2 regions of the uncultured Solobacterium sp. genome follow, and region 1 is predicted to be linked to the other one. Evidence: a T-box and tRNA genes for the amino acid it is inferred to sense, from the RefSeq annotation. Region 1 holds a T-box; the other holds one or more tRNA genes.
The links. A T-box is a leader RNA that pairs with one kind of tRNA and senses whether it is charged. The one in region 1 lies ahead of RWM19_RS00055 (valine--tRNA ligase), so its partner is inferred to be a tRNA-Val.
Positions count from the first base shown of each region.

Region 2: it has a tRNA-Val gene. The T-box ahead of RWM19_RS00055 (valine--tRNA ligase) is inferred to sense a tRNA for this amino acid. The anticodon was not compared.

Region 1 is NZ_CAUQGG010000001.1:2,713-10,369, forward strand. Features, by position in the region: gene ruvA (Holliday junction branch migration protein RuvA) at 1-382, shown strand, start outside; gene ruvB (Holliday junction branch migration DNA helicase RuvB) at 392-1,405, shown strand; gene RWM19_RS00035 (CHAP domain-containing protein) at 1,534-2,709, shown strand; gene RWM19_RS00040 (hypothetical protein) at 2,785-3,027, shown strand; gene RWM19_RS00045 (NUDIX domain-containing protein) at 3,070-3,588, shown strand; gene RWM19_RS00050 (DUF2500 domain-containing protein) at 3,722-3,985, shown strand; T-box leader at 4,209-4,405, shown strand; gene RWM19_RS00055 (valine--tRNA ligase) at 4,442-7,054, shown strand; gene RWM19_RS00060 (alpha/beta fold hydrolase) at 7,104-7,657, shown strand, end outside.
Region 2 is NZ_CAUQGG010000008.1:2,359-10,015, reverse strand. Features, by position in the region: gene RWM19_RS05805 (hypothetical protein) at 476-1,024, opposite strand; gene RWM19_RS05800 (hypothetical protein) at 1,067-1,246, opposite strand; gene RWM19_RS05795 (hypothetical protein) at 1,243-1,617, opposite strand; gene RWM19_RS05790 (hypothetical protein) at 1,674-2,240, opposite strand; gene RWM19_RS05785 (hypothetical protein) at 2,241-2,594, opposite strand; gene RWM19_RS05780 (ParB N-terminal domain-containing protein) at 2,664-3,437, opposite strand; gene RWM19_RS05775 (ParA family protein) at 3,440-4,213, opposite strand; gene RWM19_RS05770 (hypothetical protein) at 4,229-5,266, opposite strand; gene RWM19_RS05765 (hypothetical protein) at 5,545-5,853, opposite strand; tRNA gene RWM19_RS05760 (tRNA-Gly) at 5,944-6,017, opposite strand; tRNA gene RWM19_RS05755 (tRNA-Lys) at 6,033-6,108, opposite strand; tRNA gene RWM19_RS05750 (tRNA-Gln) at 6,117-6,191, opposite strand; tRNA gene RWM19_RS05745 (tRNA-Tyr) at 6,239-6,323, opposite strand; tRNA gene RWM19_RS05740 (tRNA-Thr) at 6,331-6,406, opposite strand; tRNA gene RWM19_RS05735 (tRNA-Val) at 6,415-6,490, opposite strand; gene RWM19_RS05730 (hypothetical protein) at 6,705-7,148, shown strand; gene alr (alanine racemase) at 7,158-7,657, shown strand, end outside.

The DNA of each region.
Region 1 (7,657 bases):
CTTAAAGTTAATCTCTGTTAAGGGACTAGGACCTAAGACAGCGATGGGGATGTTAAGTAAGTGTGGTTATCAATCTATTGTTTCTGCGATTGAATCAGGTGATGTAACTCTATTAAAGAAGATGCCTGGTATTGGTGCAAAGTCCGCAAGTCAGATTGTATTAGATTTAAAGGGCAAGTTAGTTGCTGTACCTACATCATCACCAAAACAGGATACAGTATCTTATCCTGCGGAAGTTCGCGAAGCACTAGAAGGTTTAAAGAATTTAGGCTATAAACAGGGAGAATTATCTGCAGTCGCAAATATGATGAGTGAAAACCCTGGATTAACAACCGAGAAGTATTTAAAACTCGGATTACAATTCTTAGTCAAACAAAAGTAAAGGAGGCATATGGAAGAGAGTGATCGTTTGTTATCTGCAAATGCAGAAATGGGTGATGATGAAGAAAGTCTTCGCCCACAGACACTTGATGAATATATAGGCCAAGATACGCTAAAAGAAAACTTACGTATCTATATTCAGGCGGCTTTACAGAGAAATGAATCTTTAGATCATGTTCTTTTGTATGGTCCTCCAGGATTGGGCAAGACTACACTTTCGTTTATTCTAGCCAACGAGATGCACTCTAAGGTTAGAGTGGCTTCTGGTCCATCCATTACAAAAGCTGGTGATTTAGCAGCGATATTGTCGGTATTAGAGCCAGGAGATGTATTGTTTATTGATGAGATTCATCGTTTACCAAAGCAAGTAGAAGAAGTTCTTTATCCTGCGATGGAAGATTTTGAATTAGATATTATGGTTGGTGGTGAAAATGGAGCAGGTGGAAGAAGTGTACGCTTGGATTTACCTCCATTTACTCTTGTTGGCGCGACGACTCGTGCTGGTGATTTATCAGCACCACTAAGAGATCGCTTTGGTATCGTAGCGAAACTTGAGTACTATAATCAAGATCAGTTATGTTCTATCGTTAGTCGTACAGCACGTGTATTGAACGCACCAATTCATACTGCTGCAGTGGATGAGATTGCACGTCGTTCTCGTGGCACACCACGTATTGCCAATCGTTTGCTACGTCGTATCCGTGATTTTGCACAAGTGCTTAACGATGGTCATGTCTCTAAGGAGATTGCTCAAACTGCACTAGACCGTTTAAAGGTGGATTCCCTTGGTTTAGATGAAGTCGATATTCGTTACTTGCGAGGTATTATTGAACGTTTCCATGGTGGTCCAGTAGGTCTTGAATCTCTTGCAAACGCAATATCAGAAGAGACAACAACACTGGAAGATGTGTATGAACCATATCTCATACAGATTGGCTTTGTGAATCGTACTAGTCGTGGACGTGTTGTAACTGAAAAGGCTTACGAGCATTTGCATATCACACATACCGATACATTGTTTTAAGAATTTATTAAGTACACATGACTTAAATGTGTGCTTTTTTATGTAAAAAGACCTGAAAATTCGTGAATTTTATGTGAAAAATTACCGATTTCTTGCAAAGAAGGCAATGAATCATATAAAATAATGATATGTTTAAAAAGAAAAATAAGAAAACAAGTCTTGTTGCAGCAGCATATATCGCCACAGTACTACTTGGTGGATATGCTTCTGTACAACATGTATATGCAGATAACACGGCTCCAACAATCGATACAGAAGTTTTACCGGTCATCGAAGTTAGCTCTGCTGATTTAAATCCACAAGAGACGATTAAGCATTCTATCTTACAGGAAAGAAGTCAGTCTCTAACAGATATGGATTATAAGAATATCGATATGGGTAAAACAAAGTTAATATTAGAAGGCTTTGATCGTAACCTTACAGGTATTCAACAGGCAACTGCGCGTGTAACTTTAGTCAATAAAGATACTGATGATAAGACACTGGGATATTCCTTTATCCAAAAGGTATTGATTAAGGTTGTAACAAGTACTGCTCCTGTTATTAAATTGAAGTCTGATTCTGTTACTGTTAACAATGGTGATACTTGGAACGCTTCCAACTACATTTCATATATTAATGATGATTCTGGTGTTTTACCAGCATTAACAATTACTGGAAACGTAGATATGTCAACAGATGGTAACTACACTGTTTTATATACTGTTGTAGATACAACTGGTAATAAGTCATTTGCACAGTTGAATGTTACAGTAAAGACTCCGCAAGAAGTGATTGATAACAAGATTGAAGAAGAGCGTAAAGCAAAGGAAAATGAAAAGATTCAAGCTGCGAAACAAGCGCTTGAAAATAGTTCGAATTCTAGTGCATTTATCAGTTCTGCGCAATTACTTGCGGATGCCGATGAAGCTTGGAAGGCTTATGCAAAAGCGGGATTAATTACGGATCATGAAACTGGTGATACTGGTAATAATTACTCATTTAGCCAATGTACATGGTGGGTATATATCCGTCGCCATCAGTTAGGCTTAACTGCTGGTAGTTTGATGGGTAATGGTAACCAATGGGCAAATACAGCTCGTAGTTTAGGATATTCTGTTTCTAATACACCGATGGTTGGTGACGTCATGGTATTTGCGGCTGGGCAAGAAGGTTCAGATGGTTACTATGGTCACGTTGCAATCGTAGAGGGTATTACAACTGATGGTTCTGTTATTACATCTGAATGTGGTGCAAGCCGTAATGGTCAGCCATACTCACGTGTTATCTCTAATCCATCAAGATTCGAATACATTCACTATTAAGATTTTGGAAGATACGTTATGTATCTTCCATTTTTGATAGTTGAAATCATTACTTGTTTTGAATAAAATACCTATATGAGTAGAAAAGATGAACAACGAAATTTACGTATGAATCAGGTTGCTTACTTCTTAATGACATTTGCTGTATATATTGCGATATATATGGTTTTTGTATTCTTGTTTAGTATCATAAATGGATTTTTGAGTTTACATCCATATATCAAACTGATTATCTATATTCTCTTCTTTGAAGCTGATCGTAGAGTTACGGCAGTTGTAATGCGACTACCAATTGTAAAATCAATTATTCGTTTATAATCCGGTCAAACGGATTTTTTGATAATAGAAAGAAGGATTATTATGGAAAAGTGGGATTTATATACAATTGATCGCGAAAAGATAAATCATGTAATAACACGTGGAGATGATATTCCGAAAGATCTTTATCATTTAGTTGTACATGTATGTATCTTTAATGCAAAAAACCAAATGTTGATTCAACAAAGACAAACCTTTAAAGAGGGATGGCCCAATATGTGGGATGTAACAGTTGGTGGTTCTGCTATGATTGGTGAAAATAGTCGTCAGGCAGCAATGCGAGAAGTTGCTGAAGAAATTGGATTAAAGATTGATTTAGAAAATACCCCACCTGTTATTACAAAGTATTTTAGTGAAGGTTTTGATGATATTTATATTCTAGAAAAAGAGATTGATATTTCAAAATTGACCCTTCAATATGAAGAAGTACAGGCTGTAAAATGGGCAGGTATTGAAGAAATCATAGACATGATTGGTTTAAAGAAGTTTATACCGTATGATGAAAGTTTTATTAAATTTCTATTCCATCTACATCAAGCAAACAGTTTATATCAAAAGTAAGTGCACGCTGTAGAGCCTGATTCTGCTTATAGTTGGTAATTCGGCGCTTTTTCTAAAACCCCAAATTATTTTACATTACTGATAATTCTAGATTATAATAAATAAAAATAGTGTGTTTCAGGAGGTGTTGAATATGTTTGGCTCCACAAAAAATAAATACAATAGGGAATCGGTTTTTGCAAAATTGATTGATAAAAAAGTGAGTAAATATTTTGCTGTTCCGGGTAAAATTCCAACTCCAGAGGCGTTATATGAATTGGTTTTTATGACAGAAAAAGGAGAAAAGAATTTTGAGGTAAGTGTATTTTTCTATAATGTTGTAGATATTGGTATGGAAGGGCCGCTAGTGTTCCAAGGATATCAATTGATATCTTTTGGTGATTGGATAAAAGAGTAAAGTGAGTAGCAGAATTTTTTGGAACTACAATATATTTTCTAAAATCAATATATAACGTCTCTTAGGCATTTCTTTGCTCACGAAGAGATATGCATTGATAGCGAAGGAAATTATCAAAGTTAACTACAAGGATGAGAAAAAGCTGAATAATATATATTTATAATCTAGCGTAATTCATTAAATTATTTCTTATTGAAAATGATGGATACAATGGTATAATCTAACCAAAGCAAAGAAAAGAAGTAGTAATATTGACAGTTTTGATAGAGAGTCTGTGATTGGTGGAAACAGATAAAACGAAAATATGAAGTAGTCTTGGAGCTGTGTCTTTGAAGTAGTAGTAGAAGATGCCGTAGGGATGCACGTTACGCTATTTGAGAAGTAAGCAAAGGTGGTACCACGTTTATACACGTCCTATGCATAGGACGTTTTTTTTATGTTTAAGGAGAAGGTAATATGGAAAAGAATCTAGCACAAAAGTATGACCACAAAGCCGTAGAAGAAGGCAAATACAACCGATGGATTGAAAAAGGATATTTCACTGCAGGTGATAAATCGAAAGATCCTTTTACAATTGTAATTCCTCCACCAAATGTTACTGGTATTTTACATATCGGTCACGCTTGGGATAATACATTACAGGATATTATTGCACGTTATAAGCGTATGCAGGGCTATGACATGTTGTTTTTACCAGGTATGGATCATGCAGGTATTGCAACACAGGCAAAGGTTGATGCACGCTTAAAGAGTGAAGGTATTTCTCGCTATGATTTAGGACGTGAAAAGTTCTTGGAACGTGCATGGGAGTGGAAGGCAGAATATGCTAAAACAATCCGTACACAATGGGGTAAACTTGGAAACTCATTAGACTATAGTCGTGAGCGTTTTACAATGGATGATGGTTTTAATGATGCGGTTCGTCATGTATTTGTTAAACTCTACAATGAAGGTTTAATCTATCGTGGTTGGCGTATCATTAACTGGGATCCGGAAGCACGTACTGCATTAAGTAATATTGAAGTATATTATCAAGATGACCCAGGTAAGATGTATCACTTCAAATATGTTGTAAAGGAAACTGGTGAAGAGTTCGTCGTTGCAACAACACGTCCTGAAACAATGTTTGGTGATGTTTGTGTTGTGGTAAATCCTAACGATGAAACACTGAATCACTTGATTGGGAAACATACTACAAATCCAGCAAATGGACAGGAATTACCTATTATCGGTGATGACTATGTAGAGATTGGTTTTGGTACTGGTGCAATGAAGTGTACACCAGCACACGATCCTAACGACTTTGCGATTGCGGAAAGACATCATTTAGAAAAGCCAATCTGTATGAATCCAGATGGAACAATGAATGAACTCTGTGGTAAGTATGAAGGCATGGACCGTTATGTAGCACGTGAAGCTCTTGTAAAACAAATCGAAGCAGATGGAAACCTCGTTAAGATTGAAGAGATGACACATAACGTAGCGCACTCTGAACGTACACATTGCGTTGTTGAACAGTATCTATCACAACAGTGGTTTGTTAAGATGAAGCCACTTGCTCAAGATGTACTAAAGTATCAAGCTGATGAAGAAATAAAGATTAACTTCTATCCAGAACGTTTTGAAAAGACATTCAATGGTTGGTTAGAAAATATTGAAGACTGGTGTATCTCTCGTCAGTTGTGGTGGGGTCATCGCATTCCTGCATGGTATAACACTGTGACTGGTGAAACATACGTTGGTGAAACTGATCCGGAGGATACAACAAACTGGGTACAGGATGAAGATGTACTTGATACATGGTTCTCCAGTGCTCTATGGCCATTTGCGACATTAGGTTGGCCGGAAGAAACTGAAGATCTTGAACGTTATTATCCAACCAATACAATGGTTACAGGGTACGATATTATCTTCTTCTGGGTTGCGCGTATGGCATTCCAGGCAAGACATTTTACAAAGAATCGTCCATTTAAGGATGTACTCATTCATGGCTTATTACGTGATGCGCAAGGCCGTAAGATGTCGAAGTCACTTGGTAATGGTATTGACCCAATGAAGGTTATTGAGGAGTATGGTATCGATGCATTACGCTTCTTCTTAACAACAAATTCAACACCAGGACAGGATATGCGTTATATTCCTGAAAAGGTTGAGGCAGCCGGTAACTTTATTAACAAAATTTGGAATGCGTCTAGATTTGTATTCATGAACCTTCCTGAAGGAATGAAAGTAGAAGATGTCAATTTAACAAATCTATCACTTGCGGATTCATGGATTATCAATCGTCTTAACGAAACAATTACACATGTTACTGAAAACATGGAGAAGTATGAATTTGCTTTAGTTGGTAACGAACTATATTCCTTTGTATGGGATGACTTCTGTAGTTGGTATGTTGAGATGAGCAAGACGGCATTAAATGGTACGGATGAAGTAGCTAAACATGCTGCACAATCAACTCTATACGTATGTTTAAAGGCTATTGTTAGTTTATTACAACCATTTATGCCATTTGTAACTGAAGAGATTTATGATTTATTACCAGGTGCTAAGGAAAGTATCAACTTAGAATCATGGCCAACTGTTATTGAAAATGTAACTGCTTGTGATTTAACTGCAATGGCAAGAGTAATTTCTGCAATCCAAAAGATTCGTGAAGTTAAGATTGTAAATGATTTGAAACCATCTACATTAATTCATATTGCATTAAAGGATCTTGACGGTAATACAATCATGGCGGATGAAGCAATGTCTGCAATTATCATGAAGCTTGCAAAGGCACAGTGGCAGGATATACTTGAAGGAGACTTAACAGTCGAAACAATTCAAGGTGGTAGCTTATATATTCCATCTAGCGAATTAAGTAATCCAGAAGAAGAAATCAAGAAGCTTGAAGCAGAGATTGAAAGACTTAAGTCTGAGATTGCACGTTCTACAGGAATTCTTTCTAACCAAGGATTTATTGCGAAGGCTCCAGCAGCGAAGATTGAAAATGAAAAACAAAAACTTGAAGCATATCAGAAACAATACGCTGTTATTGAAGAGCGCTTAAATGTATTGAAAAAGTAGTGGACATGTTATAATCATGATAACAATCCATGATTGACGGAGGTGCAGTATGTCAAATAAAGAAAACAAGCATACGCTATTAAAAGTATTGGGTGTTACTGCTGTGGCTGGTGCTAGCGCATATGCAGGTGCTGGATACTATGTATTCCGCAATGCGTTTGATTTACAGAATAGTAGATTTTTACAAAAATGTGGTACGTCAATGCAGCTACCATTATTACAGATGGAAAAAAATGAGTGGTTTGCACATAGCAATCGTTTCGATGATTTCATTGATTCTTATGATGGATTAAAACTTCATGCATTACGAATCGTGAATCAAGAAGACTCCCATAAGTGGATTATCATCCAACATGGAATTGCGTCTTATAGTGGAACATTATTAGAACATATGTGGGAGGCTGACCATCGTGGATTTAATATCTTAGCACCGGATGCTCGTGGTTATGGAATGTCTGAAGGTAAGTACACTGGTCTTGGTTGGTGTGAACATTATGACTTAATTAGTTGGATTAACTTCTTAGTCAATCTTGATCCACTAGCAGAGATTGTATTGTTTGGTATAAACGTAGGTGCAGCTTCTGTCATGAATGCAGTTGGTGA
Region 2 (7,657 bases), on a different contig from region 1:
TTAGCAAATAATACAACCATGACTAAATTCGCTACATTGTGGGAAGGTATCCTATTTCCAAAACTAGCCGAAAATTATTACTACCCTAACATACGGTATTCAGAAAAATGGAATAAACAATATATAGAGCATTATCTAATTAAGGAAACATCACCTACTGCTAACTGGGAAATTAATTTTAACGTGAATAATATTCACGCTCTCATTTATCAAGGTGATATTATTCCCCAGCACACTAAATTTAAAAATTATTCCAAGTTGATTTATACATCAGAACCAAATTTGCAGAATGATACAAATCACCCTAAGCGTAAAGGGATTGCTGTTCAATATTTTTATCATTCTACTCCGCTTCTTCTAATTGACGGAAACCATAGAGCAATACATTCTAGAAATAGTTTTTTCTATAATTTTAAAATTGAACTTCTATCACAATCTGATTTATCCGTATTCTGCTTTGATTCATATATCGACTTTATTTCTTATCATTGGATAACAAGCAAGCAACACTTAGCTCAATTAGACAATGCTGAAGATATTGAATACTTTCTAAACTTTCTGGAAGCATTTCTTCAGGAAAATCAAAAGAACATGTCCAATGGTTTACTAAATCCCTATACTGCAAACGAATAAAATTTTTGACATTTGAAAACTCCTTTGAAGGTTCGTACCATTTCCCATAATCCATTTGCCATACATGTTGTACTCTCATTTTTTGGTAATACTTCACTTCAAATTTTTTCAAATCCTGTTCAATCAATTCAATAATTCTTTTAGAGCATTCAAGCATTTTATCGGTATTTACTTGCTTTGCAAATATTACCCATCTAAATCCATATTTATGTAGTTCAATTTTATATCCATAGGTGGTTATCAAAAATTTCTTTCTAATTTCATTTTCTACCATCCAATGTTCCTCTTCTGCTGTGTTAGGAATGTTTTTTTCAAAATAATCCCACCCATTAGATTTCAAGAACAATTTATTTGGATATTTCTTTATAGTATGAATCCCTATTTTCTTCATATCGTTCTGCTCACCTCTGGGGGCGTTTCGCCTCCAAGCTTTTTATCTCACCATATACTGTTCAATCGGATCGTCATCTGAACCCTTAAAAATCGTAACTACATAATTGCTAGTATCTCTAATCTTATCTGCCCACTTCCTAGCAGCGCTCATGCTGCTAAACCAAGCAGAATCAAATGCGATGTTATCTTTTGAAAGAATAACCATTATTTCATCATTCATACTTCTCCACCCATTAGAAAAGCCAGTTTCCCCACAATAAAATCATATGCATACAGCAATATAAAACTAATCCATACAAAATCTATATATGATGCTAATTGTTCTAAATAAATAATCAAATTAGCATCATATTGGTTCATTGCTGGAGATAATGTAATGAATGCTTTTATCAAAAATACAAACAAAGAAACTGCTGCTCCAAGTTCCATAATCCGCCAAATTATTCCAATCATCACACCAGCTATACCAGCATTTCTTTTTAATTGATCTAAAATATCACTTCTCTTTCTTATATTGCTTTCTCGATAGATTAATGTCACCACCAACAAAACTAAAGAAACAAAATAGTAAAGTCCTTTTAATTTATTCATCCAAATCCTCCATCTATTGCTTTCCTTTCCTGGGGCAAATTGCCCCAAAAATCTTTTTAAAGGAATGCTGGATAGTATTCATCTATCTTTGCCCTTTCTCCAAGTGCTTCATATCGCTCCTGGAATATTTCTTGATATTGCCTCATATTTCCATATTCGTCATAATGATCCAGCTTCCACAATAGTATTAGTATTCTCTCTGCTTCTTTAATCTTTTTGAAATATGTACTTTTAGATATATAACATTCTCGACAGATACATTCATATTTTTGATTCAGAAGCCATTTCCTGATGATTAGTTCTCTTTCGAGTTCATCAAGATAGTTTCCATTAATGCTTTTAGCCCAGTATTTTATAAAATTATAAATGTCTTTATCTCTATCCATTCTTTGAATCACCGTGTCTTCTTGCTGATGGTTGTTTTCATCAGATGCAGATAGTATCCATTTCGTAGCTGATTTATAGTGCATCCTTTCAAAATCTTCTTCAACATGAATTGTATAGTCATCATTTATAGAATAGACATTGCCAACCATCTTAGAAAAATCAAGCCAAATTCCAAATAAGTATTTCAGTCTTGCATATGAGCTTGTTTTTTTAATCATCACTTCATATCCAATCATTTATACACCTCTGTTCTCCATAGATTTTCTAATCAGTTCCATCTCTGCTTCATTTAGAATTTTTGCCTGGTATTTCAGTCGGAAATTCGGAATCATTTGTTCTAATTCCATCAAATTGTTAAGTGATGCAGTTTTCAAATAAAGATAAATCAGGTCTTTTAAGTGCAGTTGATCAGACTTCTTTAATTCAAGGTTATTCATTTCCAAAGTCTGCACCTGGTTCAATGAAGCGCCGGAAAGCACTTTAAGAGTTGCTATCATATGCCATATCTCCGGACTTGTTTCACTACTTGCCGTTTGTAAAACTGTTCCACAGATATCATCAATATTTTTTACCATATCTTCCAGTTCCATAGTTTTCCTCCGCTTCACTTTCTTTCCTTTGGGGCAACTTGCCCCAAAGTATCACTAAACCTTTATCACTTATCCTCTTAATATCTCCAAGGTATCAATCAGCCCGTCAATCGCTATCCTTAGTTGCTGTTTGGTCAATTCATCTTTCTCTCTAAAATCTGGTGATTTCTTTTGTAGAAATTTATCCAGGCTTTGAATCTTTTTGATGCACTTTTGAAACTCATCTTCTTCCGGTTCTTTCTCTACGATATCTTCAGCAGATATTGATGAGTCACCATCAACATCTTTCTTATTTATCTCTGCCAGCACATCCTTTACCGTTCCATCGGAAATACCCGTAATAGCTGTGATCCACTCTCTTTCACGTCCTTCCGGCTTATCTCCATTTGCACAGTGGATTGTATAGCAGCGGTGTGCTTCCAATATGACTTGTCTTCGTTCCTTTTTATCCATCGTTCTATACGCATTAGAACTTAGCAGCATCACTCTTTCTTGCAACTCATCCTCTGGATAATTCAAGATGACTGGTATTTCATGCTCATCAAGTGTTTTTCCGTTGTATTTAACAGTTTCTCCACTTTCAATAATCTTTTTGATTGCCTGCAATCTACGATGTCCAGATGTAAGAACATATTGTCCATCACCACTCTTGAAAGCATGTAGTGGTTCAATCAAACCCATCTCCTGGATGTTTTCAACTAGCAGGTCTATATCATCCATTTCATAGACGTTCTTCTCATTAGCACAAAGCTCCTCAACGGAAACATAGATAATCTTTCCTAGTTTTGCTGCTTCAAGAGAAGCACTATTTAATAATCCGTTTTTAGATGTTAGTAGTCCCATTTTTATTTCTCCTCCTGCAGAACTTCTGCTACTAGGTCTCTATAGTCTTGTGCAACCTTTGAACGTGATTTCATATCATTTATCAACATTCTTCCTTTCATAGAAGAATCTTTAATCGGTGCAGCTTGATAACGGATATTGGTCTGATAAACCATGGATCCATATGCCATCTTTAATTCTTCCAATGTTTCTGTATCAATCTTGTTTCGTTGGATTTTTGTAGGAAGGATTCTGATTTCAAAGTTTGCTCCATCAATGTTTTCTAATATTTCCTGAGAATGTTGCAGAGTCAATTCAATTCCTTTCAAAGCACCTTTTTCAAGGTCAGCAGGAATGATTAATCTGTCGCATGCACACAATGCATTGGTAGTACAAAGATTGATAGAAGGATTATTATCTATGATGATTTCGTCATAGCCTTGTAACTTCTTCAGCAACTTCTTTAGTTTTGTCTGCTGTATTCCAGATGATGTATTTACCAACATTTGCTTTTCTACCGTAAATAAGTAGATTGTTGCAGGAATAACATCCAAATTTTCAATATTCGTATGATAGATACATTCACTTATCTCACCTGTTCCAGCCAAAGCATCTACAATCGTCAAATCTCCATCCTCAAACTCTCTTTCCGGGAACAACAGATAAGACACACTAGACTGCCCGTCCATATCCACTAATAGTGTTTTCTTTCCTTCCTTTGCAAATCCTGCAGCTAAATTGATGCTGGTAAGTGTTTTTCCAACACCACCTTTAACATTCCAAATTGATGTAATCATATTCATCTTCCTTTCTTAAATTCCATATCTGTATTTCATCCGGAATTCATCTATTTCTTTATCAAAATCTTCTATGACGGTATCTATGTTTTCCTGCACACGGATAACATTCATGAATATTGAGAACGATAGTTTTATCTTCTTTCTGCCACCATCAATAGGATGATTTGAGAATCCTTGTTTCATCTTATTTGCATATCGTTTTGCCAGTACCATGAAGCGGTCGTATATCTTTCCTTCTTGCAGGAAATAACCATCTCTCAGTGCGATCCACTCCATCTGCAGTTCCTGTTCTATATGCTGAATTGCTCCATTTATCCTGGTTAGATTGATATTTTGATACTTATTGAGCCAATCATAACGTTTCAGCTTTGGAAGTAGGAATTCCTTCTTAAACTGAATCTTCAATTTAACAAATGCTGCAGCAATGCACTGCCGTATACGACTTAGCAATCTATCAAAGCCAATTCTTTCTTTTCTGTTTGAATGCTTTCTAGCATATCCATCTGCCGTAAAAATTCTGCTTTTTAAACTGAAGTGCGATGTCCATGTCTTACGGAGATCACCTGCCTTTACAATTTTTCTAGCTTGAGGATCATCCGCTTTGCATAATCTGCCAGTTACTTTATTTTGAAATCTATCGGACTTCCAAAAATCCTCATAAACAATAGGCTCTGCACTGTAGTAACGTTCAGAAATAAGAATCTGTAAATAACGTCCCTTGCCTCTTGTTTCTACCCAAGCTGCATAAGGCAAAGGTCTCTCAGAACCAAATAATTCAGACATGAGAATGCGGACACACTGCTCTACATCTACCAAAGATGCTGGTAAGAGTACTTCTAAAGATTTTGCTTGAATATTGATTGTCTGAGTTCGCTTGCCGGCTCGACTGAGTTCAAACTCTTCTAACTGACGGAAGAATTCCTGATAACCCAAAGATGAAACAGTAGCATCAACTACTAACTCACCACCAGCTGCAGCAAGCCACTCGGAAATACTTAACACCGATTGAAGGTCAGCATAAATATTTGTCTTACTAAAAAATGTATGCATAATTTAAGAAGCTCCTATATTCCATTAACTACACATCATAGGTATCCTATGTTGTTTTTTTTATTTTATTTGTGATTTTTAATAAATCTTTAACATCTATAAAATTGCTTTTTTTTGTTAAATCTTATATATTTATATATGCAAAGAGGTGTGTTGGATATATCAGGTCATACTGAGGGTATCTGAATCCTCTACATATGCAATATTGAAGGTAATTAACCTTCTTTCCCCTTAATCACAGAACTCATTCCGCCAAGTTTGAGCGTTCGGTGATTTTTTTATTTATAATCATCAGGATTTTCTTTTTTATCTTTTTCTATGATTTTTGCTAGCCCAGAAAAGAATTCAGTAGAATCAATATCTAATGCTCTACAATACTCAAAGAAATAATGAAGTGATATTCTTGGGATATCTCCTCGGTTATACTTCATAAATGTAATCATTTTCATACCAATCATGCGTGCTAGAGTGTCATGACTGATATACTTTCTATCTTCCTTATTTCTCTCTTGGAGATCAGCAAGAAGATATCGCCAAGCCACAAGATCCTCTTTAAATCTAACCGTTTTTCTACATTTATCTCCCATCTGCTAGTTCTCCTTTCCATTCCAAACACATTCCGTAAAACGCAAAAATAGGTAGCTATAAGTTACCTATAGCTACCTATTTGAATGTAATGGAGCGAGTGATGAGAATCGAACTCACGTATACAGCTTGGAAGGCTGTCGTTCTACCATTGAACTACACTCGCATGTCTTAAATAAAGTGGTGTCTCGGAAGGGACTCGAACCCTCGACCCACTGATTAAAAGTCAGTTGCTCTACCGTCTGAGCTACCGAGACATCTTAAATGGCTGGGGTAGTAAGATTCGAACTTACGAATGAGGGAGTCAAAGTCCCTTGCCTTACCGCTTGGCTATACCCCAATAATCAAGTCCAACTCGTAAGCATCACTCGATGCATCATCAGTAAATGGTGGAGACGGGTGGTTTCGAACCACCGAACCCAGAGGGAGCAGATTTACAGTCTGCCGCGTTTAGCCACTTCGCTACGTCTCCAAATAAATGGTGCCGACTATAGGAATCGAACCTACAACCTATTGATTACAAATCAATTGCTCTGCCAATTGAGCTAAGTCGGCGAAAAAAATGGTGGAGGTTAACGGGCTCGAACCGCTGACCCTCTGCTTGTAAGGCAGATGCTCTCCCAACTGAGCTAAACCTCCATCTATCCCTTACATTCCTCATTTCGTGGAATGCTTTAATATAGTAGCATGGTGACTTTTCATCGTCAACACTTTTTAATTTCTTTTTTTAAATTTTTTCCAAAATACTTCTAGTCCTCCCCTTTCTTCCGCATTTTATTCTATTGATATGGAACCATAATGATGTTTCACAGGGTAATGTGCTACAATAATAGATGTTTTATGGAGGTTTCAGATGAAAATCTATAACGCAAGATACTTAGATAATAACCAACGATTTATTGCTGCGATTATTACAGGATTTATCGCTGCAGTTATACTTGGCAATTTATATGGATTGATTACGGCACTTTTACATGTTGAATTTTCTCTAATGTTTATTGCTATCGGCTATGGAATTGCTGCTACAATCAAACATTTCGGAAGAGGTGTTCATACCAGATTTATGATAGTTGGAGCAATCATGACTTTTATTGCAATCTTTATCGGTGACTTAACGAGTTCCATATCGATCAATGGCGTTATCGTCCTATTTACAAGCGGAAATTTATCGGTTATCGCAACCACATTCCTATCTTATTTACGTATTTTCGCTTCTTTGAATCCATATGCATTAATCAGTTTAGCATTCCGTTTAATTGGTATATATATTGGTTATACGCAATCGGTCATTTTATAGAGGTGTAATATGTATAGAAAAACATGGATGCAAGTCAATCTAGATAAGATTGAACACAACTTGATTCAATTAAAAGAAATTTGTCAGAAGAAAATCATCGCTGTATTAAAAGCAGATGCCTATGGCTGTGGTGATATTCATGTGGCACGTGCTGTTTTAGAAGCGGGTGCAGAGATGATTGCTGTATCATCTCTAGATGAAGCCCTTGTACTTCGCAACGAAGGCTATGAAGGAAAGCTATTAATACTAGGTGCTACAGAAGCTAATGATATTCCCATTTTAATCAAATACGGAATTTCCTGTACTGCTTACTCTACTGAATGGGTACACGATGCAGCAAAACAAAACTGCAAAGGTTTACACGTACATCTAAAAGTTGATACAGGCATGAGTCGTATTGGCTTTCGTACAATTGATGAACTTCATTTTGCCTTCGAAAAACTGCAAGCTGCTAGCTGTGATATGGAAGGAATCTTCACCCACTTCTGTTGTGCAGATAGTGATTTAGA